3 regions of the Arthrobacter sp. NPDC058130 genome follow, and region 3 is predicted to be linked to each of the others. Evidence: riboswitches for the same ligand, from Rfam matches in the RefSeq annotation. Region 3 holds a riboswitch; each other region holds the start of a gene.
The links. A riboswitch is a leader RNA that binds a small molecule or an ion and turns the genes downstream of it on or off. The one in region 3 is predicted to bind S-adenosylmethionine.
Positions count from the first base shown of each region.

Region 1: it holds a riboswitch for S-adenosylmethionine, as region 3 does, so the genes downstream of both, ACFVTM_RS15190 (bifunctional o-acetylhomoserine/o-acetylserine sulfhydrylase) here and ACFVTM_RS19805 (DUF1737 domain-containing protein) in region 3, are expected to answer to the same signal.
Region 2: it holds a riboswitch for S-adenosylmethionine, as region 3 does, so the genes downstream of both, ACFVTM_RS03110 (MFS transporter) here and ACFVTM_RS19805 (DUF1737 domain-containing protein) in region 3, are expected to answer to the same signal.

Region 1 is NZ_JBHVTV010000009.1:15,435-22,798, reverse strand. Features, by position in the region: gene ACFVTM_RS15190 (bifunctional o-acetylhomoserine/o-acetylserine sulfhydrylase) at 1-1,094, opposite strand, end outside; SAM riboswitch class IV at 1,158-1,273, opposite strand; gene ACFVTM_RS15185 (VOC family protein) at 1,443-2,081, shown strand; gene ACFVTM_RS15180 (CPBP family intramembrane glutamic endopeptidase) at 2,199-2,966, opposite strand; gene ACFVTM_RS15175 (histidine phosphatase family protein) at 3,100-3,780, shown strand; gene ACFVTM_RS15170 (imidazolonepropionase) at 3,801-5,027, opposite strand; gene ACFVTM_RS15165 (NAD(P)/FAD-dependent oxidoreductase) at 5,039-6,184, opposite strand; gene ACFVTM_RS15160 (SulP family inorganic anion transporter) at 6,211-7,364, opposite strand, start outside.
Region 2 is NZ_JBHVTV010000001.1:659,404-666,767, forward strand. Features, by position in the region: gene acs (acetate--CoA ligase) at 1-2,096, opposite strand, end outside; gene ACFVTM_RS03105 (CoA-binding protein) at 2,405-2,830, shown strand; SAM riboswitch class I at 2,930-3,019, shown strand; gene ACFVTM_RS03110 (MFS transporter) at 3,107-4,486, shown strand; gene ACFVTM_RS03115 (NtaA/DmoA family FMN-dependent monooxygenase) at 4,548-5,993, shown strand; gene ACFVTM_RS03120 (acyl-CoA dehydrogenase family protein) at 5,990-7,219, shown strand; gene ACFVTM_RS03125 (MmcQ/YjbR family DNA-binding protein) at 7,298-7,364, shown strand, end outside.
Region 3 is NZ_JBHVTV010000014.1:121,145-128,508, forward strand. Features, by position in the region: gene ACFVTM_RS19800 (hypothetical protein) at 1-521, opposite strand, end outside; SAM riboswitch class IV at 910-1,024, shown strand; gene ACFVTM_RS19805 (DUF1737 domain-containing protein) at 1,060-1,383, shown strand; gene ACFVTM_RS19810 (rhodanese-like domain-containing protein) at 1,380-1,790, shown strand; gene ACFVTM_RS19815 (O-succinylhomoserine sulfhydrylase) at 1,791-2,999, shown strand; gene ACFVTM_RS19820 (glutamate--cysteine ligase) at 3,072-4,265, opposite strand; gene ACFVTM_RS19825 (UDP-N-acetylglucosamine 1-carboxyvinyltransferase) at 4,317-5,840, opposite strand; gene ACFVTM_RS19830 (energy-coupling factor transporter transmembrane component T family protein) at 5,966-6,769, opposite strand; gene ACFVTM_RS19835 (ABC transporter ATP-binding protein) at 6,766-7,364, opposite strand, start outside.

The sequences.
Region 1 (7,364 bases), on a different contig from region 3:
CGCTTGCCGGCCTCCGCTCCCCCGGCGATGTTGAAGGCGACGACGGCGCCGGTCCCCTTGGGCCCGTACTTACGGCCGCGCTCGTACCAGGGGCTGGACGGCAGCCCGGCATAGGCGACCGATTCGACGTCGTCCCTTCCCTCCAGCCACTGCGCCACCTTGGTGGCGTTGGCCACGTGGCGTTCGACGCGCAGGCTCAAGGTTTCGATGCCCTGGGCGATGAGGAAGGCGTTGAACGGGGACACGGCAGAGCCGAGGTCGCGCAGGAGCTGGACCCTGGCCTTGAGGATGTAGGACAGGTTGGCGCCCAGCGCGCCGTCCGCACCGAGGTCCCGGGCGTAGACCAGGCCGTTGTAGGTGGGGTCCGGGGTGTTGAAGCCCGGGAACCGGCCGGGGTCCTTGCCGAAGTCGAACTTGCCTGAATCCACGATCACACCGGCGATCGCGGCGCCGTGGCCGCCAAGGTACTTGGTGGCGGAGTGGACCACGATGTCCGCGCCCCACTCGATCGGCCGGATCAGGTAGGGGGTGGAGAGCGTGTTGTCCACGATCAGGGGCACGCCGGCCTCGCGGGCCACCCCGGCGACGCCTTCGATGTCCAGCACGTCCTGGCGCGGGTTGGAGACCACCTCGCCAAAGAACAGCTTGGTGTTGGGCTGCACGGCGTCCCGCCAGTGGTCCAGGTTGTCCGGATCCGCGACAAAGGTCACGGAGATGCCGAACTTCTTCAGCGTGTGGGCGAGCAGGTTGTAGGTTCCGCCGTAGAGGCTGGGGCTGGCCACCACGTGGTCCCCGGCTTCAGCGATGTTGAGGATCGCGAAGGTCTCAGCGGCCTGGCCGGAGCTGAGCAGCAGGGCCGCGAGGCCGCCTTCAAGGCTTGCCACGCGCTGTTCCACGGCGTCCTGGGTGGGGTTGCCGATCCGGGTGTAGATGGGGGCAATTTCGGCGAGCGCGAAGCGGTTCGCGGCGCTTTCGGCGCTCGGGAACACGAACGACGTCGTCTGGTAGATGGGCAGGGACCGCGCGCCGGTGGCGGAGTCGGCCTCCTGGCCGGCGTGGATCTGGCGGGTTTCGAAGGACCAGGCAGTGGACAATTGACGCTCCTGAGGGTACTGGGCACAGCCCCGGCCAGGGCCGTTCGGCCCTTACCGGCGCAGGCGCCGCGCTTGCCTTCCGGCGGGCGCCGGAAGGCCAGGTCCTCACCCGGGGCACCCCACCGCGAGACGAGGGTTGCCGGCCAGCAAACCGGGGCTTTGCGCTGGCGCTCATGACCTTGCTTCAGTGTAGGAATGGCGGCGGAGCGCTGGATAGCTTTGTGACGAAGATGAAGGCGGCGGCCCACGACTGCCCCGCGGGACGCCACCGCGGCCGCCCCGGGACGTCCCACGACGGTAAGGCAAGCCTAAGCTGAGAGCTCCATCACAAAGTGCCAAGATGAGGGCATGCGCATGGATCACGTCTCTTACGCCTGTGAACACGATGGCTTGGCAGCCACCACTGAACGTATTGCGTCTGCCCTCGGCGTCGAAGCCGTAAAGGGTGGAGTGCACCCCCGTTTCGGGACACGCAACATGATTATCCCGCTCGCCGGACACAAGTACCTGGAAGTCGTGGAGGTCCTGAACCACCCGGCGTCGGACAAGGCCCCGTTTGGCCAGGCTGTCCGGGCACGCTCCGAAGCGGGCGGCGGCTGGATGGGGTGGTGCGTCGAGGTTGACGATCTCGCCCCGTTCGAGGAGCGGCTCGGCCGCGCGGCCGTGAACGGCAACCGGAAGTTTCCCGACGGCCGTGAACTGGTCTGGAAGCAGATCGGCATCCTGGGGCTCATCGCCGACCCCCAGGTGCCCTACATGCTCAAGTGGGAGGGCGATCCGGGACTGCACCCGTCCAACGCCTACGCGAGCGAGGTCAAGATGTCCGCGCTGACCATTGCCGGTTCGGCAGCGCGCGTGACGGAATGGCTGGGTGAGCCGGTGGAAAAGCCGCTGGAAGACGTCGCCGTGAACTGGATCGCGCCGCACGGTACCCCCGGCATCCTCTCGGTCACGTTCGAGACCGCCTCCGGAGCGGTCACGATCTAACGCTCCACCTGCCCCACGCTTCGGCCGCCATCCCCTGGGTGCCAACGATGTCACCCAGGAGATGGCGGCCGAGATTATTTAACGCCCGCCCTTAAGAGCAACGCTTGGGGAGCCGGCTCAGCCCAGGCCCACGGCCTTGCCGAACAGGCTGAACCCCACGAACGCCACGGTATCCAGGATGGCGTGCGCGATCACCAGCGGCATCACCCGCTTGGTCCGCGTGTAGAACAGCGCGAAGATGACGCCCATGACCGCGTTGCCGATGAACGGCCCGAACCCCTGGTACAGGTGGTAGCTGCCGCGGAGCAGGGCACTGGCGATGATTGCCGCCGGCATGCTCCAGCCCAGTTTCCCGAGCCGGTCCAGCAGGTAGCCCACCACAATGACTTCCTCCACGATCCCGTGCCGGATCGCGGACAGGACCAGCACCGGCACCGTCCACCAGTACGCGTCCAGGGCGCTGGGGATGATCGCCGTCGTGATCCCCAGCGCCCGGCCGGCGGCGTAGAGTCCCAGGGACGGGATGCCGATGAGCGCGGCGAGTCCCAGCCCCTGCAGGAGGTCCTTCCCGGGCCGGGCGAAGTCGAAGCCGATCTTCCGGAACGCCGAGGTTCCGCGCTCTCCGGCCGGCCAGTGTTCGGTGAGGAAGTAGATCACAAGGGCCACCGGGGCCAGGGCGAAGATGATGTCCAGCAGCTGGTAGGTGAGGTCGAAGTATTCGCGCGGGCTCTGCGAACGGTTCAGCGTGGACGTCCCCTGGGCCAGCGGCGCCTTGGTCATCTTGTCCAGCAGCTGCACCAGGGAGTAGACCGCGGACTGTCCCAGCGACAACCCCAGGACAATCAACACTTCGAACCGCAGCCGACGGCGGGAGGGAACCAACATGTTTCTATCTTGCCTGCAGTTGCCGATAGTTTGCTGGTGCCCCGGCTGGACAGGGTCACCGGCTGGGGCGGGGCCGGCGGTCCCGGCCATGCCGGCACGGCCGGCTTTGGCGAGAGCCCTATGCTTGGGGATTATGAGTGCGCCCCGGAAGATCATCATGATCCGGCACGGCCAGTCTGCCGCCAATGCCGATACCTCGATCTACAACCGTGTTCCGGACTACCGGATTCCGTTGACGCCGCTGGGTCTGGAGCAGGCAACCGCGGCCGGCGACGAGGTCAAGCGCCAGCTGGACGGGCGTCCGGTGTGCGTCTACGTCTCCCCGTACCTGCGCGCCTACCAGACCCTCGAGGCGCTCAACCTTGGCCCGCTCGTGGAGCGGGTGATCGAGGAACCGCGGCTGCGGGAACAGGACTGGGCCAACTTTCAGATCGCCGGCGATATTGAGGACCAGAAGGAGCTCCGGAACGCCTACGGGCATTTCTTCTACCGCTTCCGCGAGGGCGAGTCCGGTTCCGATGTGTACGACAGGATTTCCTCCTTCATGGAAACCCTGCACCGGCACTGGTCGAAGCCCAACTACGCCCCGAACGCGTTGTTTGTGACGCACGGATTGACCATGCGGTTGTTCTGCATGCGCTGGTTCCACTGGTCAGTGGAATATTTCGAGTCCTTGAACAACCCGGAGAACGCCGAGGTCCGCACGCTGCTGCGCACGTCGCGCGGGAAGTACGAGCTCGACAAGCCGTTCACGCAGTGGGAGCAGCGGCGCGTGGACGAAACCGTCCTCGACGCTCCGCCCATGATGTTCTAGCCCGCGCAACGCCCGCCGGGCTACCGGACCGCCTGCGCAACGCCCGCCCGCCACACCGCGTGCGTCAGCGGGATGCCGGGGCGGTACGCCAGGTGCGTCGCCGACGGCGCGTTCAGCAGGTGCAGGTCCGCGCGGTGCCCGACGGCGATCGAGCCCACCGCGCGTTCGCCGTCGACGTCGTTCCCGGACTCCCGCCCCAGGGCCAGGGCGCCGCCGTACGTCGCGGCGCGCACCGCCTCATGGACGCTGAGCCGCATCTGCAGCACGGCGGTGGTGACGCAGAACGCCATGGAGCTGGTGTAGGACGTACCGGGGTTGCAGTTGGACGCCAGCGCGATCTGCACGCCGGCGTCGAGCAGGTCCCGGCCCGGGGCCAGCGGCTGCCGGGTGGACAGGTCGCAGGCCGGCAGGCACGTGGCCACCGTGCCCCGGATGCCGGACCCGCCCGAGCCGCCATTGGGGTCCCACCCGGACCAGGTGGCGGCCAGGGCGTCGACATCCGCCGCCGAAAGGTAGTTCACGTGGTCCACGCTCGCGGCGCCGACTTCCACCGCCAGCCGGACGCCGGGGCCCTCGCCCAGCTGGTTGCCGTGGACGCGAAGCCCAAGTCCGGCGGCCTTGCAGGCCAGGAGCACCCGGCGCGACTGGTCCTCGTTGAAGGCGCCCTGCTCGCAAAAGACGTCGGCCCAGCGTACGTAGGGCCGGACCGCGGCGAGCATCGGCCCGCAGACCATCTCGGTGTATTCCTCCGCGTCCACCCCGGCCGGCACCAGGTGCGCCCCAAGGTAGGTCACCTCGTCCGCGACGGTCGAGGCGATGCGGGCGCTGCGGGCCTCGTTCTCGAGGTCCAGGCCGTAGCCGGTTTTGGTCTCCAGGTAGGTGGTGCCCTGGGCGACGGCCTCGGCCACGCGGCCCATCGCCAGGCGGGTGAGGTCGTAGTCGGATGTGCTCCGGGTGGCACCGGTGGTGACGGCGATCCCGCCGGCGCTGTAGCTCTGCCCGGCCATCCGGGCCTCGAATTCGGCCGTGCGGTCCCCCGCGAAGATCAGGTGGGTGTGCGAATCGACCCAGCCCGGCAGCAGCGCGCGGCCGCCGGCGTCCACGGCCTCGTCGGCCGCCGGGGCCCCGGCCGCGGGGCCGAGCCAGGAAATCCGCTCGCCCTCAATCACCACCGCCGCGTCGCGGAGGACACGGTGTTCCGCGTCCTGGGTCATCAGTTCAGCGATATTGGTAATGAGGGTGCTCATGGGTCCATTCTTCAGCGCCGGATGGACCAGCGGGTCGCGGCCAGCGCCTCCGCTGTCCGGGATGCCGGACTGGCCTCTGCACTCGACGCCCGGGCCGGGGACCCGGTGGCGGGCTCCTGGCCGGCGCCTTGCCCGGCGAGGATCAGCCCGGCGGCCAGTTCGGCGATCCCGGAGGAGGTCTGGAAACCGTACCCGCCCTGGCCGGCGAGCCAGAAGAATCCGGTGGCCTCGGCGTCGAACCCCACCACGGGGACGCCGTCGGCCGCCTCCGTCCGCAGCCCCGTCCAGGCCTTGCGGACGTCCCGGATCCCGAGCGTGGTGATCGCGTTGAGCCGGGCGACGAGCCGTTCGATGTCGCCGGGGTAGGGCCGGGCGTCCTCGGCGCCGCTCGGCACGTGCTCCGAGGGCGAAATCAGGACCTGGGAGTTATCCGGCCGGAAGTAGAAGCTGTCGTCCGCCGCCGCCACCATGGGGCACGCGGGCGGGAGCGGATGCTCGACGTCGACGATCGCCGCGGTGCGGCGGTACGGCTGGAGTCCGAGCTTCTCGACGCCGCTGAGGACGGCGAGCTCGTCCGCCCAGGCGCCGGCGGCGTTGACCACGACGGCGGCCTGGAAGCCTTCCTGCCCCGCGCCCAGTTCCCAGCCGGTGCCGAGGCGCTGGGCCGAATGGACCCTGGCGCCGGTGATGATGTCCACGCCGCCGGCCTCGGCGCGCCGCCGGTGGTCCTCGAGCAGCACCGGGGCGTTGCAGGCGAAGGATCCGGTGTCCAGGCCGGCGGCGCTGAACGAGTCCGGGACCAGCACCGGGCACAGGTCCAGGGCCTCGGCGTGGGTGATCCTTTGCATGTGTCCGCTTGCCTCCGCCCGGACGGTGGCATCGTCCCCGATCAGCATGAAGCTGCGCGGCGAGAGCACCGGGTCCGGGCGGTCAGCGTCCTGGGCGGCGATGAGGTCCAGCGTCCGGACAGTGAGTTCCTGGACCACGGGCGGGCCGTAGCTGGGAATCAGTTGCCGGGCCGAGCGGGCCGAGGTGTGGTAGGCGAGGGTCTGCTCGGCTTCGATCAGGGCCACGCTGCATTGCCCGGCCAGGGTGGAGGCAAGGGACAGTCCGGCGATACCGCCGCCGACAATTACGACATCGTAATGAGCTGACATGGGTCCATCCTTGCAGATGGTCCGCGTCAGGCCACGCCAACACCGACGCTCGGGTGGCCGGCGTCGTCGGTGGCCCGAGGAAGCGGGTCCAGGTGGCTGATGCCGGTAGGGTTCACCTGCAGGACCTGGGCAGTGGCAATGTCGTAGAACAGCCCCGTCAGGTGCAGCTCGCCCGACTCCAGGGCCTGCTGCAGGCTGTGGTGCCCCCGCAGCTGCTCCAGCTGGATGGCGACGTTGACCATGGCCAGCTGGTCCGCCTCCCCGTACCCGGCGTTCGCCGCATCGGCCTGCACCGGGTGGCCCGCGCGGAACGCGGCCATGCTCGGCCGGGCGTGGTCCAGCCAGACGTCGACCGGGGTGCGGCCGGCCCCGGCACCGGTTGAGTGCCCGGCCCCAAACTCGGGTGAGTGCCCGGCCGAGTGCTTCGGCGCCGTCAACGCCTCAGCCATCAGGGCGGACATCGCTCCACAGCCGGAGTGCCCGCAGATGACCACGGACTTCACGGAGAGTTCCTTGAGCGCGAATTCGAGGGCGGCTTCCACCGAGGGGTCAAGGCCGTCACCGCCCGCGGCGTTGCCTACGACGTTGCCCACGTTGCGGACGGTAAAGAGGTCACCGGGGCCGCTGCTGGTGATCAGGTTCGGCACCAGCCGGGAGTCGGCGCAGGTAAGGAACAGCGTGTCCGGGTCCTGCCCGGCGGAGAGTTCCTGAACGTGGGGACGGAGCAGGTGCGCGTGGCGGCGGTGGTAGCTGTCCACGCCGGCCAGCACCGGGCTCAGCGGGCCGGGCAGCTCTGGCGTCGGGCCCGCATGGCCGGTCCGCCCGTGCCGCTGCCAACTGCGCCAGGGGGCAAATCCGCCGCGGAGAGCCGAGCGTGAACTGCCCCGCGCCGGCGGCCGGTCCTGTGCCTCGCGAAGGGTGGCGGTGCCGCTTTCCTCGATCTCCACGGTGCCGCCGTTGCTGACGTGGCGCCGGCGCCAGGCGTCCAGGGTGTCATGGACCGGGTGGTCAAGGAAGTCCACCTCCAGCTCGACGGTCACGTGCGATCCCGGCGGCACGGACGCGAGCACCTGGCTGAGGCGGGGCAGTGAAAGGAAGCTGCAGGAGCCGTCAATGACTACCCGCCAGCGCTGGTCGTCCCGGGCGCCGAGCGGTTCGGCGTGGATCCCGGCGCGGACCA
Region 2 (7,364 bases), on a different contig from region 3:
CCGCTGCGGGTTTTGGGTACATCGGGAACGACGACGACGTCGCGCGGCTTCGCGATGGGGCCGATCTGCTTCGCGACGTGGTTGCGGAGCTCCTCAGCAAATGAGTTTGGGCCCACGCCCGCAGGGTTCCCTGCCCGAGCTTGTGGGGGGAGGGGGCGGGTGGGGACCACGAAGGCGACGATCGCGTGGCCGGTCTTGGCGTCCGCGACCGGGCAGACCCCGGCCTCCACCACATCCGGGTGGGACACGAGCGCCGATTCGACCTCGATGGTGGAGAGCAGGTGTCCGGAGACGTTGAGCGTGTCATCCACCCGCCCGAGGATCCAGATGTCGCCGTCGTCGTCATACTTGGCGCCGTCACCGGCGAGGAACCAGCCCTGCGCCGCGTACTGGCGCCAGTAGGAATCGAAGTAGCGCCGCGGGTTGCCCCAGACCGTGCGGGCGATCGCCGGGCCGGGGGAGTCCACCACGATGAAGCCCTGGACGCCCGGTGCAACGGTGTTGCCGGCCTCGTCCACGATGCGGGTGCTGACACCGGGCAGCGGGCGGGCCGCGCAGCCGGGCTTGAACCCGGTGTCCGTCGGGGCGGGGGAGAGGATGGCGGCGCCGGTTTCGGACTGCCACCAGGTGTCCACCACCGGGGCGGTGCCGGCGCCAATGTTGGCCCGGAACCAGCGCCAGGCCTCCGGGTTGATGGCCTCGCCCACCGTGCCGAGGAGGCGGATGGAGGAGAAGTCGTACGTGTCCGGGACACCGTCGGGGAACCAGCCCATGAGGGAGCGGACCAGGGTGGGCGCGGTGTAGTACTGCGTGACCGCGTACCGCTCGATGATTTCGAAGTGCCGGCCCGGGTGAGGGGTGTTCGGCGTGCCCTCGAAGATGACCTGCGTGACGCCGTTGGAGAGCGGGCCGTAGAGCTCGTAGGTGTGCGCGGTGACCCAGGCGAGATCTGCCGTGCACCAGTGCACGTCCTGGTCCCGGAGCGCCGGGTCGGGGTTGCTGAACAGGTGCTCGAAGCTCCAGGACGCCTGGGTGAGGTAGCCGCCGGAGGTGTGGACCAGGCCCTTGGGCTTGCCGGTGGTGCCGGAGGTGTACATGATGAACAGCGGCGTCTCGGCGTCGAACGCTTCGGCCTCGTGGACGTCGGAGGCCGTCCCGACAGCGTCGTGCCACCAGACATCGCGGCCCGCGGTCATCGGGACGGTGCCGAGTTCTTCGGCCGGGGTGGTCCGGTTGACCACCAGGACGTGCTCGATCGCGTTCTCGCCGGAGACGGCGGCGTCCGCGTTGTCCTTGACCGGAACGGCGGTGCCGCGGCGGAACTGCCCATCGGTGGTGACCAGAAGTTTGGCTCCGGTGTCCTCCACCCGGAACTTCAGGGCCTCGGCGGAGAAGCCGCCGAAGACCAGGGAGTGGACGGCGCCGATGCGGGCCACGGCGAGCGTGATGATCACGGTTTCGGGGATGACCGGGAGGTAGATGACCACGCGGTCGCCCTTGGTGATGCCCAGGTCCAGGAGCGCGTTGGCGGCCTTGGACACCTCGCGCTGGAGTTCGGCGTAGGTGATGGCGCGGCGGTCGCCGGGCTCGCCCTCGAAATGCAGCGCCACCTTCTCCCCGCGCCCCGCCGCTACGTGGCGGTCGACGCAGTTGTAGGCGACATTGAGCCTGCCGCCTTCGAACCAGGTGATCTGCGGGCCGATGCCGGCCTCGACGTCGGCCGGGACGCGCCGGTGCGCAGTGTGCCAGGGCTTGCCGCTGCCCGCAAGGCCGCCCGCGGCCGTACCGGTGGGTTCGGCCCAGTCGAGGCGGAGGGCCTGCTCTTCCCAGAAAGCAACCGTCTCTGCCGGGATGGTGCCAGCGGCGGGGTTGTGCTCGGGGGTGGTGCTGCGGTGACGCGCCGGTCCGTCGGTGGGGACGCCGTGCACTGCGCCGTCCGTGGGCTCGGTCAGGGACCATCCCGACGAGCCGCGAGAGGAGCCAGGCGCGTCACGCAGCCCTGCTTCGATCGCCGTCGCGTCCGAAGAGGTTTGTGGGGTTGCCGCGGACGGAATCCGGGCAACGGTGGGCAAGGCGGAAGAATTCTCAGGGGTCATTTATGGCACTCCATCGGTCCTGGCAGTAGCACCCTTGGTCCCTCCCGCTCCATCGAAAGTTCGATCGAAAGAGGAGGAACAGCGGCGTGGGAATGGTCGTCCCACGTCACCGGGGGTTGCTGCGGCTTCATCGATCCAGGTCTCTCGGCCGCTCGGGATGGTCCCTACCAACTAGAACGTCAAATGCGGGATTTCACAAAATCCAAGCCGTCGGCGCTGTAATATTCGTTCACGGCGCCGGCTCACGCGTTGGAATCATTCATTTATTCGAAGATCGCGCCCAAAGGTCGCAGGAGTAAGGTTGATGCATGGCCCACGTTAACGATCCGGCAGTCATTGACCGCCTCATGCGAACCAAAGGCACGTGGGCGGTGGTTGGCCTCACCACTAATGAATGGCGCTCTGCCTACGACGTCTCCCTGTACATCCGGGACAGGATGGGCATGGAGATCATTCCGGTCAACCTGCCCGGCGACGACGTCCACGGGGAGAGGGGATACCGCTCGCTGGCGGACATCCCGGCAGAGAAGCATCCGATCGACGTCGTGGACTGCTTCGTCAACTCCCACAAGGTGGGCGCCGTCATAGACCAGGCCATCGCCGTCGGCGCAAAGGCCGTCTGGCTGCAACTGGGCGTCTTCGACGACGCCGCGGTGGGCCGCGCCAAGGCCGCCGGGCTGGACGTCGTGGTGAACGAATGCCCCGCCCGCGAAGGGTGGCGGGTGGGCATCTAGGAGCCCAAGGATCAGGGGTTAACAGGATTTGGAAAAGCCGGTTACAAAATGTGACTGGCTTTTTCCGTATCTGTCCGCGGGCCGTGTCAGATGGAGTCGTAACCATCCCGAGCGGCTGAGAGACCTGGCTCCGTGACGCCGCAGCAACCCCCTCCCCGAGGACGGTGCTACCGCCAGGACCGATGGAGAAGGCGCCGCCTTCCGCTCGGATTCGCGGCCCTGGCTGGCAGAATCTGCGGAGGCAGCGCTTTCCCGGCACACGCCAGGAGACCGCACATGAGCACTGAAACCGCACGCCCGCAGAAGATGCGCCCGCAGAAGATGACCGGGAAGGTGGCCGTAGCCAGCTTCATCGGCACCACCATCGAAGGCTACGACTTCGTCCTGTACGGCCTCGCCGCGGCCACCGTCTTCGGCCCGCTGTTCTTCGCCCCGGCCGCCCCTCTCATAGGCACCATCGCCGCGTTCGCCACATACGCCGTCGGGTTCGTTGCCCGGCCCGTCGGCGGGGTGCTGGGCGGCCACTACGGCGACAGGATCGGCCGGAAGACCGTCCTGGTGGCCTCCCTGCTCTTGACCGGACTCGCCACCACCGCAATCGGGCTCCTGCCCACCTACGCCCAGATCGGCTGGGTGGCGCCGGCCCTGCTGCTCCTGCTGCGCGTGATCCAGGGCATCGGCTACGGCGCCGAGTGGGCCGGCGCCGCCCTCATGACCGTGGAGCATGCCGCCCCCAAAAAACGGGGCCTGACTTCCAGCGCCACCCAGCTTGGCCCCACCTCGGGCATGCTGCTGGCCACCGGCGTCCTCCTCCTGCTGGAGAACACCCTGAGCGACGAGCAGTTCCTGGCCTGGGGCTGGCGCGTGCCGTTCGTGGCGAGCCTGGTCCTGGTTGCCGTGGGCCTGGCCATCCGGCTCTCCGTCGAGGACAGCCCCGAGTTCAAGCACGTCCAGTCTGTCCAGACCGTTGCCGCCCGCCCGGTGGTGGAGAGCTTCAAGACGCACCCGCGCCAGATCCTGCTGACCACGGGCCTCCGGATCGCCCAGAACGCGTTCTACTACGTGTACACAGTGTTCATCCTGACGTACCTCACGCAGGTTGCCGGAACCGACCGCAACACCGGGCTGACCGCCGTCCTGATCGCCTCGGCGCTGGGCTTGGTCACCGTGCCGCTGTGGGGTGCCCTGTCGGACCGCTTCGGGCGCCGATCCGTCTATCTCTTTGGCGCCGTGGCCAGTGCCGCCGCCATCATCCCTTTCTTCTGGCTGCTGGATACCGGCAATTTTCTGCTGATCATCCTGGGCGTCGTCGTCGGCCTCAATATCGGCCATGATGCGATGTACGGCCCCCAGGCTGCGTTCTTCTCGGAGCTCTTCAGCACCCGCGTCCGCTTCAGCGGTGTGTCCATCGGCTACCAGATCGGCTCGGTGCTCGGCGGCGGGCTGGCTCCGCTGGTCGCCACGGCCCTGCTGGCCGCCGGCGGCGGAAATCCGGTCTGGGTGGTCGTCTACTTCCTCGCCGTCTCCGCCATCACCATCGTGGCCACCCTCAAGTCACCGGAAACGAAGGACCGGGCCCTCGGCGACACCGAACTGCCGGCTGCGGCCCCTGCCGCAGCGGCCGCTGAAAGCCGGGACCCCGCCGTCGTGCGCTGACCACACGTTCTTCATGAAGTTCACATCGCCATGATTTTTACATTGCAAGGAAAGGGGCCCCATGGCCACCGCTGACACTGCACATCCCCAAGGGCGGCCCAGGCTGCTGCTGAGCGCTTTCGTCATGAACACCACAAGCCACATCATGGGCGGCCAATGGCGGCACCCTGCGGCGCAGCAGCACCGCTTCAACGAGTTGGAGCTGTGGACCAGCCTGGCCCGGCAGCTGGAGGACGCGAAGTTCGATGTGATGTTCTTCGCCGATGTGGTGGGGCTGTACGGGAACGACGACGGCGGCTGGGCCCCGCACGTGCGTCGCGGCATGCAGGTGCCCGCCAATGACCCGCTGATCCTCCTCGGCGCGCTGGCCGCCTCGACCAGTAACATCGGCCTCGCGGCGACGTCCTCGGTGATCCAAAGCCATCCCTTCCAGTTCGCCCGCCAGATCTCAACCCTGGACCACCTCTCCCGGGGGCGCGCTGCGTGGAACATCGTCACCAGCGCGGCGGAGAATGCCCACCGGAACTTCGGCGACGGCCTGGTCGCCCACGATGACCGCTACGCCTGGGCAGACGAATACGTGGCGGCCGCCTACAAGCTGTGGGAAGGGTCCTGGGACGACGGCGCGCTGGTCCAGGACAAGGAGAACGGCATCCACGCGGATCCGGACAAGGTCCACAAGATCTACCACCGCGGCGACCGTTACTCCATCGACGGGCCGCACCTGTCCGCTCCCTCGCCGCAGCGCACACCCGTGCTGTTCCAGGCCGGCAGCTCAGGCCGCGGGCAGCAGTTCTGCGCCGCCCATGCCGAAGCCACCTTCATGCTGTCCCCGAACCCGGCCGCCGCCGCCGAATACACGGCATCCGTGCGCCGGCAGGCCGTCGCGGCCGGCCGGCTCGCCGGGGACGTGAAGTTCTTCCAGGGGCTCCACTTCATCGTCGGAAGCACCGAGGCGGAAGCCGCACGCAAGGCCGCAGAATTGGACGAGTACCTGGATTCCGGGGCGCTGATCGCCCACATCGGCGGCGGAGCCGGCGTGGACCTCGGCGGACTGGATCTGGACACGCCGCTGGGCGACTTCCACACCGAAGGCACCCAGGGGCACCTGGACAGCCTGCGCAAATCAGTGCCCGGCGGCAACCCGACCCTGCGTGACGTGGCCAATTTCCGCAGCCGCGCCCACCGCGTCCTGGGAACCCCGGAGCAGATCGTGGACCGGCTCGAGGAATGGCAGGACGCCGGGGTGGACGGCATCAACATCATCAACCAGCTGATTCCGGATTCCTACACCGACTTCATCGAGCACGTGCTGCCCGAGCTGCGCCGCCGCGGCCTGGCCCAGCAGGACTACGCGGAAGGAACCCTGCGCGAAAAGCTGTTCGGCGGCGGGGAAAACGGCGCCGGACTCAATGACCGGCACCCGGCCCGCGGCTACCGCGGCGCCTTCACCGCCAACTCGGCAACGGCCGAGCAGGCACGGGAGATCCTGGAGGACGCACGATGAGAGAAGCGCTGAAGACCGCTGCGGCGCTTTCCGCCGAGGCCGCATACGAGAAGCTCGCGCAGCGTTTCCGCCCCGTGTTTGCCCGGATCGCCGAGGGCGCGCTGGCCCGCGAACAGGACCGGGTGCTGCCCTTCGAACAGGTCCGCTGGCTGAACGAGGCCGGCTTCGGACGGCTCCGGGTGCCCGCGGAACACGGCGGCGACGGCATTGGCTTTGAGCCCTTCTTCCGGCTGCTCATCGAACTCGCCGAGGCCGATTCCTCCGTGGCCCACCTGTACCGGTCGCACTTCGCCTTCGTCGAAACCGTGGGCCTGGAGCCGGAATCCTTCCGGAACCGCTGGTACCCCCGCGTGGTGGCCGGTGAGATCTTCGGAAACGCCGCCACGGAGAAGTCCGGAAACGCCCTCGGAACCACCGGAACCAAGCTGACGCGCGACGGCGGCGACTGGCTGCTGAACGGCAAGAAGTACTACACCACCGGAACCATCTTCGCCGAGTGGATTGCGGTCATGGCCAGCACCGAGGGCACGGAGGGCCGCCAGTACGCGGTGGTCAGCACCACCCAGCCGGGCGTGGAAATCCTGGACGACTGGGACGGCTTCGGCCAGCAGCTGACCGGCACCGGCACCACCATCTTCCGCGACGCGGTTGTTCCGGACGCCAACATCATCCGGCGCTCGGAGTCCACCACGCACGAGCCGGCCTTCTTCCAGCTGGTCCTGCTCGCCGTCCTGGCGGGCATCGGCCGGGCAGCGCTGGCCGACGCGCGGACGCTGGTCCGTGACCGCAAGCGCACCTTCAACACCGGTTCCGGCGAGCTGTTCCGCAGCGACCCGCTGATCCTGCAGCTCGTCGGCCAGCTCTCGGCCAAGGTCTTCGCCGCGGAGTCCGTGGTCCTGGCAGCCGCCCGGGAACTCGACGCCGGCGCCGATCCGGATCTGGATCTCAGCCCGGAGCAGCGGTATGTCCGCGGCGAAATCGCGGTGGAGAAGGCCCAGCTGCTGGTGCCCGAACTCGTCCAGTCCGCCGCCCAGCAGCTCTTCGACGTGACCGGGGCATCGGCCACGTCGAAGTCCAGGTCACTGGACCGGCACTGGCGCAACGCCCGGACCGTGGCCACCCACAACCCGGCCGTGTTCAAGGCGCGCACCGTGGGGGATTACGAAGTCAACGGCACTACCCCGGAAGGGCTGCACAGCATCGGCGATGCCCGCACCGCCGGGTAGGCCAGGCGAGGCGGGCCAGGGCAGGCCAGGCCAGGCCAGGTGAGGGCGAGGCAGGCCAGGGCCGGATAGGCTCGTGCCATGGACGTTGCCACCCTCCGCGGGATCTGCCTGAGCTTCCCCGGCGCCTTCGAGGACTTTCCCTTCG
Region 3 (7,364 bases):
CTCACGACGGCGGTTCCGGCCAGCACGTGGACACCGTGGGAGCCTTTGAAGACCCGAGGCTTGACGACGACGGGGCCGCTGAGGCCGGCGAGCGATGCCGGCGCGGCGGCGAGGTCGCCCGGGACCCCGAACCGGGGCACCGGAATGCCGGCGGCCTGCAGCGCCCAGGTGGTGAACAGCTGATCGTTGGCGAGGGCAACCGCCGCAGGGTCGCCTACGATGATCCGCACGTCCTGGGCGAACCCGGCCCGGGCCGCGGCCAGGACCGGAAGTTCCACGGTGAGCGTCGGGATGATGAGGTTGATGGCTTCGCGGTCCACGAGCCGGCGCAGGTCCAGGACCATGTCCGGGTCCGTCGCCGGCAGGAGCCTGACCACCGCCGCCGCCGGAGCATCCCCGTCCTGGCGGGTGTCGGCACGGGCGTCGGAGCCGAGATACGGCAGGCCGCGGGCTTCGAGCTGGGCCGCGACGGTCCGGCCGGCAGCACTTGCGATCCCGGTAACCAGTATTCGCGGGCCCACGATTGCTCCATTCCGGCGTCCCCGGCTGGGCCGCGGCTGCGGCTCCGGCGGTTCCAGCCACCGATTTGCTGACAACGAATTACTGGAAAGACGGTTCGATTAGCGGGACTGCTCATTTCACGGACTGCTCGAATCACGGACCGCTCAATTCACGGACTGCTCGAATCTGCCGCCACTCCGGCAGACTCGGCAGACCTGTCCTCCTAGTAGACGGCGGATCGTCCCGGCCAACACGAGTGGGCAGTACCCGAAACTGGGGCCCGCTACTACTTGTCCAGTGCGCCCCGTTCGTTCCACCAGCCGGCATTGGTAGTTGGACGTCGTCCGGTTACGGAACATGACGACGGCGGCGGTGCGGCCCGACGTCGTAGGTGTTACGTTTTTGGGGAGTAATGAGAACCGGCGCCAAGCCCTGACTGGCCGGTCGGCAACCCTCCCTTTCGCGGCGGGGTGCCTCAGGTGAATACTCGGCATATCGACCATTCGAGCTGCAAGCGTGAAGAGGAGATCCGTCGTGCCCGACACGTCCACCCCCGCAATACCCGGTACAACCGCTGCCCCCAGTGCGGCAAAGGCTTCAACCGCCGGCGAGGAAAAGCTGGCCTACCGCCTGTTCACCGGGGCGGATGACCGCGCCTTCTGTGAGCGGGTATCGGCAGCCCTGGCCGAGGGCTATGTCCTGCATGGAAGCCCGGCCGCCAGCTTCAACGGCAGCACCGTGATCGTGGCGCAGGCGCTGGTCCTGCCGGCCGCGATTGCGAGCGCGGACGCCGCAGTGGCGAATGCAGTCGATGAGCTCGACGCCGACGACTTTGACGCCGACGGGTTTGGCGCCGACGGGGCATTCGAGGGCCACGCATGAGCTACGCCGGAGACCTCAGCCCGAATGAGGCGTGGGCCAAGCTGGAGGCGGGAGCCGTTCTGGTGGATGTCCGGACCGAGGGCGAATGGGCCCACATCGGCATCCCGGACACTAAGGGGACTGACAACGATCCGCTCTTCATCCAGTGGAACGTCGCCGGCGGCGCCCCGAACCCGCACTTCGTGGAGCAGCTAAAGCGGCAGGCGCCGGAGGACACCGGCGTCGAGCTCCTGTTCCTGTGCCGCTCCGGTGCCCGGTCGATCGCCGCCGCGACGGCCGCGGCACAGGCCGGCTACACCGCGTACAACGTTCTTGAAGGCTTCGAAGGCGAGACTGACCGGTTTGGCGAACGCACCGTCAACGGCTGGAAGAACCGCGGCCTGCCCACCAACCTTGGAAAGATTTAAGTGACTTTCAATCCCGACGCCGCCGCCTGGTCCGCCGACACCCAAGCCGTCCGCGGCGGCCTCGACCGCACCGGCTTCCAGGAAACCACCGAGCCGATTTTCCTTAACTCGGGGTTCGTCTACGAGTCCGCGGCGGCCGCCGAGCGCGCCTTCACCGGCGAGGACGAGCGCTTCGTCTACTCCCGCTACGGCAACCCGTCCGTCGCCACGTTCCAGGAGCGGCTCCGGCTGCTAGAGGGAACGGAGGCGTGTTTTGCGACGGCCTCCGGCATGTCCGCCGTCTTCACCGCACTCGGTGCGCTGCTGGCGGCCGGCGACCGGGTGGTCGCCGCCCGCTCGCTGTTCGGCTCGTGCTTTGTGATTCTCAACGAGATCCTGCCGCGCTGGGGGGTCGAGACGGTCTTCGTGGACGGCCCGGACCTGGAGCAGTGGGAAGCTGCGCTGTCCGAGCCCACCACGGCGGTGTTCTTCGAGTCGCCGTCGAACCCGATGCAGGAACTCGTGGACATCGCCGCCGTGAGCCGGCTGGCTCACGCGGCGGGCGCTACGGTGGTGGTGGACAACGTCTTCGCCACCCCGCTGCTGCAGCGTTGCGGGGACCTCGGCGCGGACGTGATCGTCTACTCGGGCACCAAACACATCGACGGTCAGGGACGCGTGCTCGGCGGGGCGATCCTGGGCACCAAGGAATTCATTGACGGGCCCGTCAAGCAGCTCATGCGGCACACCGGCCCGGCGCTCTCCTCCTTCAACGCCTGGGTACTCACCAAGGGCCTGGAGACCATGGCCCTGCGCGTGAACCATTCCTCGGCCACGGCCCTGCGGCTGGCCGAGTGGCTCGAGGGACAGCCCGCGGTGAGTTGGGTGAAATACCCGCTGCTGCGGTCCCACCCGCAGCACGAACTCGCGGTAAAGCAGATGAAGGCCGGCGGCACCGTGCTCACGCTGGAGCTTTCGCCTTCCCCGGGACGCACCGCGAAGGAGGCAGCCTTTGCGCTCCTGGACGCGCTGCGGATCATCGACATCTCCAACAACCTTGGCGACGCGAAGTCCCTGATCACGCACCCGGCCACCACGACGCACCGCGCGATGGGCCCCGAAGGCCGCGCGGCAATCGGGCTCAGCGACGGCGTGGTCCGGCTTTCGGTGGGCCTGGAGGATGCCGAGGACCTTATCCGGGACCTCGGCCAGGCTCTCAAGCAGGTCTAGCGCTCAAGCAGGTCCAGCGCTCAAACGGGTATCGGCCCGCCGGAGCTGAGCCGGCGCCGGCTCCGGCTCGGCTCAGCCCCGGCGCACCGGGCCCAGGGACGAACCCTCGTCGAGCCGGGGCTCGGTAACGGAGCCCTGCGTGGTCATTTCGGCGGCACGTTCGACGACGGCGGGCAGCCCGCCTACCCGGAACGGCCCGCGCTGCAGTTGCGAGCCGGTGCCCTCCGCCAGGATCCGGGCGACGCCCTCCCGGACCAGGTCCAGCTCGCCCTGTTCTTCCAGCACTGGGGCCACAAAGTCCACGAGTGCCCAGACCACGTCCGTAGCCGGGGCAGGGGTGAAGGTGCCGAAGTCCAGCAGCTCCCCGCGCAGCCCGCAGTTGCTGGCCTGCCAGGCGGCCATCCGCAGCAGCAGCGTGGGCACCGGGGCGGGATCGACGCCGTCGTTCCATTCCCGCGACGCCGACTCCACGAGGGCGCGCACCAGCACGGCGATCAGCGCCGCGTCCTCGGCCCGCAGGCAGACATCGGCGACCCGGACCTCCACGGTGGGATGCTGCCGGGCCAGCCGCGCGTCGAAGTAGACCATTCCCTCGTCCATCAGGACGCCGCTTTCCACCAGCCGGGTCACCACCCGCCGGTAGACCGGCAGGCTCCCGAAAATCATCGTGGGACCGGACCCGGGCCAGCGGTTCCAGGCCTGGGTGCGGTAGCTTTCGAAACCCGTCTCCGCGCCGTTCCAGTACGGGGAATTCGCGCTGAGGGCGATCAGCACGGCCAGCTTGTCCCGGATCCGGTCCATCACGGCCACGCCTTCCTCCGGGGAATCCACGAAGGTGTGGACGTGGAGGCCGCAGGTCAGCTGGTTCCGGACTGTGAGCCCGAAACGTTCCTGCATGGTCATGTAGCGCGGTTTCGGCGTCAGGTGGGTCGCGGCACCCTGGGGTGAGGTGGCCAGGGCTGCGACGCGGCCGCCGTGGAGCCGCGCTGCCCGGTCCGCAAGCGCCCGGCCGTGCCTGAGCTGCCGCAGCAGTTCGGTGTACTCCAGGCACGGATGCGTCTGGGTCTCGATCTGTTCGAGCTTGAGCTCGTAGCTGAAGTCGGCGCCGCCCTCGTAAACCGGCCTCTGTGCCGGGAGAACCTTGGCGACCTCCGGATGCGGCAGCTGCGGAACCAGCGTTGGCAGCATGAGGTCAGCGAGGGCAAGCAACATCCCCGACTCGGGGTCCACTATCAGCAGTTCTTCCTCCACGCCGAACGTGCGCATGAATCTATTGTGCGTCAGGATCGGTCGAAACGCCCCTACACCAAAGCGGGGTCAGTCTTGGAAATACTCGATCTTGGCGCCGATGGTGTTGAGCCGCTCGGCCAGGTCCTCGTAGCCGCGTTCAATGACATAGATGTTCCGCAGCTCCGAGACGCCACGGGCCGCCAGCATGGCCAGCAGCAGGCATGCCGCAGGACGGAGTGCCGGCGGGCAGCCCACCTCGGCGGCACGCCACTTGGTGGGCCCGTTGACGTAGATTCGGTGGGGATCGAGCAGCTGCACCTGCGCGCCCAGTTTGTTCAGCTCGGTCAGGTAGATGGCCCGGTTCTCGTAGACCCAGTCATGGATCATGGTCTGGCCGTGGGCGTTGGCGGCGATCACCGCGAAGAAGGGCAGGTTGTCGATGTTCAGGCCGGGGAACGGCATGGGGTGGATCTTGTCCTCCGGCGCCCGCAACTCCGAGGGCTTGGTGGTGACGTCCACCAGTCGGGTGCGGCCGTTGCGGGCAAAGTATTCCCCCGAGACCTCAAGCCGCTGGCCCATCTGCTCGAGCGTCGCGAGTTCAATTTCCATGAACTCGATCGGCACGCGGCGGATGGTGACTTCCGAGTTCGTCACAATGCCGGCGGTAATGAGGCTCATCGCCTCGATCGGGTCCTCGGACGGGAAGTATTCGATGTCGACGTCGATCGACGGCCGGCCGGTGATCTGCAGCGTGGTGGTGCCAACGCCTGCGATTTCCACGCCGAGCATCTGCAGGTAGAAGCAGAGGTCCTGGACCATGTAGTTGGGGCTGGCGTTGCGGATGATGGTGGTGCCGCGGCGGTGGGCTGCGGCCATGATGGCGTTCTCCGTGACGGTGTCGCCGCGTTCGCTCAGCACGAAGGAGCGGTTGTGGCCGTCCGACGGCGGCGCCTGCACCGCATAGAACCCGGACTTCGCTTCCACGCTGAGGCCGAACTGGCGCAGGGCCTGCATGTGCGGCTGCACGGTGCGGGTGCCAAGGTCGCAGCCGCCGGCGTAGGGCAGCCGGTAGGTGTCGGCCTCGTCCAGCAGCGGGCCCAGGAGCATGATGACGCTGCGGGTCCGGCGGGCCGCCTCCACGTCCATCGATGCCAGGTCCAGGACGGCGGGGCGGCGGATCTGGAGGTCGTTGGCGTTGAGCCAGGTGCACTCGACGCCGATGCTGGTCAGCACCTCCACGATCCGGTTGACCTCCTCAATCCGGGCCAGCCGCCGCAGCGTGGTGGTGCCACGGTTGATGAGGCTGGCGCACAAGAGCGCGACGCCGGCATTCTTGCTGCTGTTGACGTCCACCGCGCCGGAGAGGGTGCGGCCGCCCTCGACGCGGAGGTGCGTCATTTGGGGCCGGCCCACGTTGACGATGCTGTGCCCGACGATCGCCTCCAGGCGCTGGATCATCTTTAGGCTCAGGTTCTGCTTGCCCTGCTCCATCCGGGCAATGGCGCTCTGGCTCGTGCCGAGCTCGGCGGCGAGTTGGCCCTGGGTCCAGCCCTTGGCCCCGCGCGCTTCGCGGAGCAGGAGGCCTACGTGTTCAGCAGTCGGTTGAGTCATGTCCCGAAAATATCACGCATGAGCTACGCGTTCCCGCAATTGCGGCCGGAATGGCGTCAATCTCACACAAATACCCAAACCATGCGATAACCGTCCGTTTGCGGTGGGCGTGCCGGCCGAGCCGGCTACTGCCGGGCGAGGAAGACGAGGTTCCAGGTGCCCGCGCCGAGGGCCGCGGCGACGGCGGCTGCCGCGATGCCGAGCCCGCCCAGCAGCACCCAGGCGTCGAGCCCGCTGAACGTTGACGGCCTGGCCCAGGTGCGGGCGGCGCCGCCGAACCCGCGCGCCTCCATGGTCACCGCGAGCCGCGACGCGCTCCGGATCGCCTGCACCAGCAGGCCGAAGCTCTGGCCCAGGGCGGCGCGGAACCGCTGGTAGGGGTTCCCGCTCGAGCCCACGCCACGGGCCCGCCGGGCCATGCCGATCGTCTGCCATTGCTCGGCCATGATCCCGACGAGCCGCATGGCGGCCAGGGTGCCCAGGACGAACCGGTGCGGCAGTTTTGCGTTCTGGGCCAGGGCGTCGGCCAGGTCGGTGGGGTCGGTGCAGCTCATCAGCAGCACCGCCGGCAGCGCGATCGCGAGCCCGCGGAGCATGAAGCCGATCCCCAGCTGCAGGGAGCCGGCGCTGATGGACCAGATCCCGGCGTCGACCAGGATGGACCCGGCGTCGGGCGCCAGGATGGCGGTGCTCCAGCCGCCCAGCGCCGCCGCGAGCATCAGCGGCCAGCCGCGCTGCCACAGCAATGCCACTGTGAGGCCGGCCAGCGGCAGGAGCAGCAGCTCGAAGGCCAGCGCCACCGACGCCGAGACCCAGTCGATGGACAGTGCCAGGACCAGGGTGATCAGGAAGACCGCAGAAAACTTGGCGAGCGGGTTGGCGCGGGTCAGCAGCGCGTGGTTGCCGCGGAGGCTCAGTGCGTCCCTCATGGCGAGGCCCCCTCCGTGAGTTCAAGGTCCGGGCCGGGAGCTTCCGCGGCGGCGGCTTCCCGCGGGCGGAGGCGCAGTTCCGTGCCGCCGAGGACGGCGCTGAATTCGGCGTCGTGCGTCACGGAGACGACGGCGGTGCCAGCGTCCAGGAGCTCGGACAGGAACGAGGCGAGTTCGGCCCAGGTGTTGGCATCCTGGCCGAAGGTGGGCTCGTCCAGGACCAGCACCCGGGGGTGCGCCGCGAGCACGGTGGCGACCGACAGGCGCCGCTTCTCGCCGCCGGAGAGCGTATAGGGGTTGGCGTCCACGAGTTCCGTCAGCCGGAGCCGTTCCAGCAGCTCGGCCACGCGTTCTTCGCCGTAGCCGAGGTGGCGGGGGCCGAACATGAGCTCATCGAGGACCCTGCCGGTGACGAACTGGTGCTCGGGTTCCTGGAACACGGTTCCGATCCTGGCGATCAGTTGCTGGGCCTTCCACCGGTACGGATCGGTGCCGGCGCCTCCGGGACCGCTGCTGGGACCACCGGTGAGCTCCGCCGCGGTCGTGACCGTGCCGGCGACGGGCCGCAGGAGACCTGCCAGCGTGAGCGCCAGGG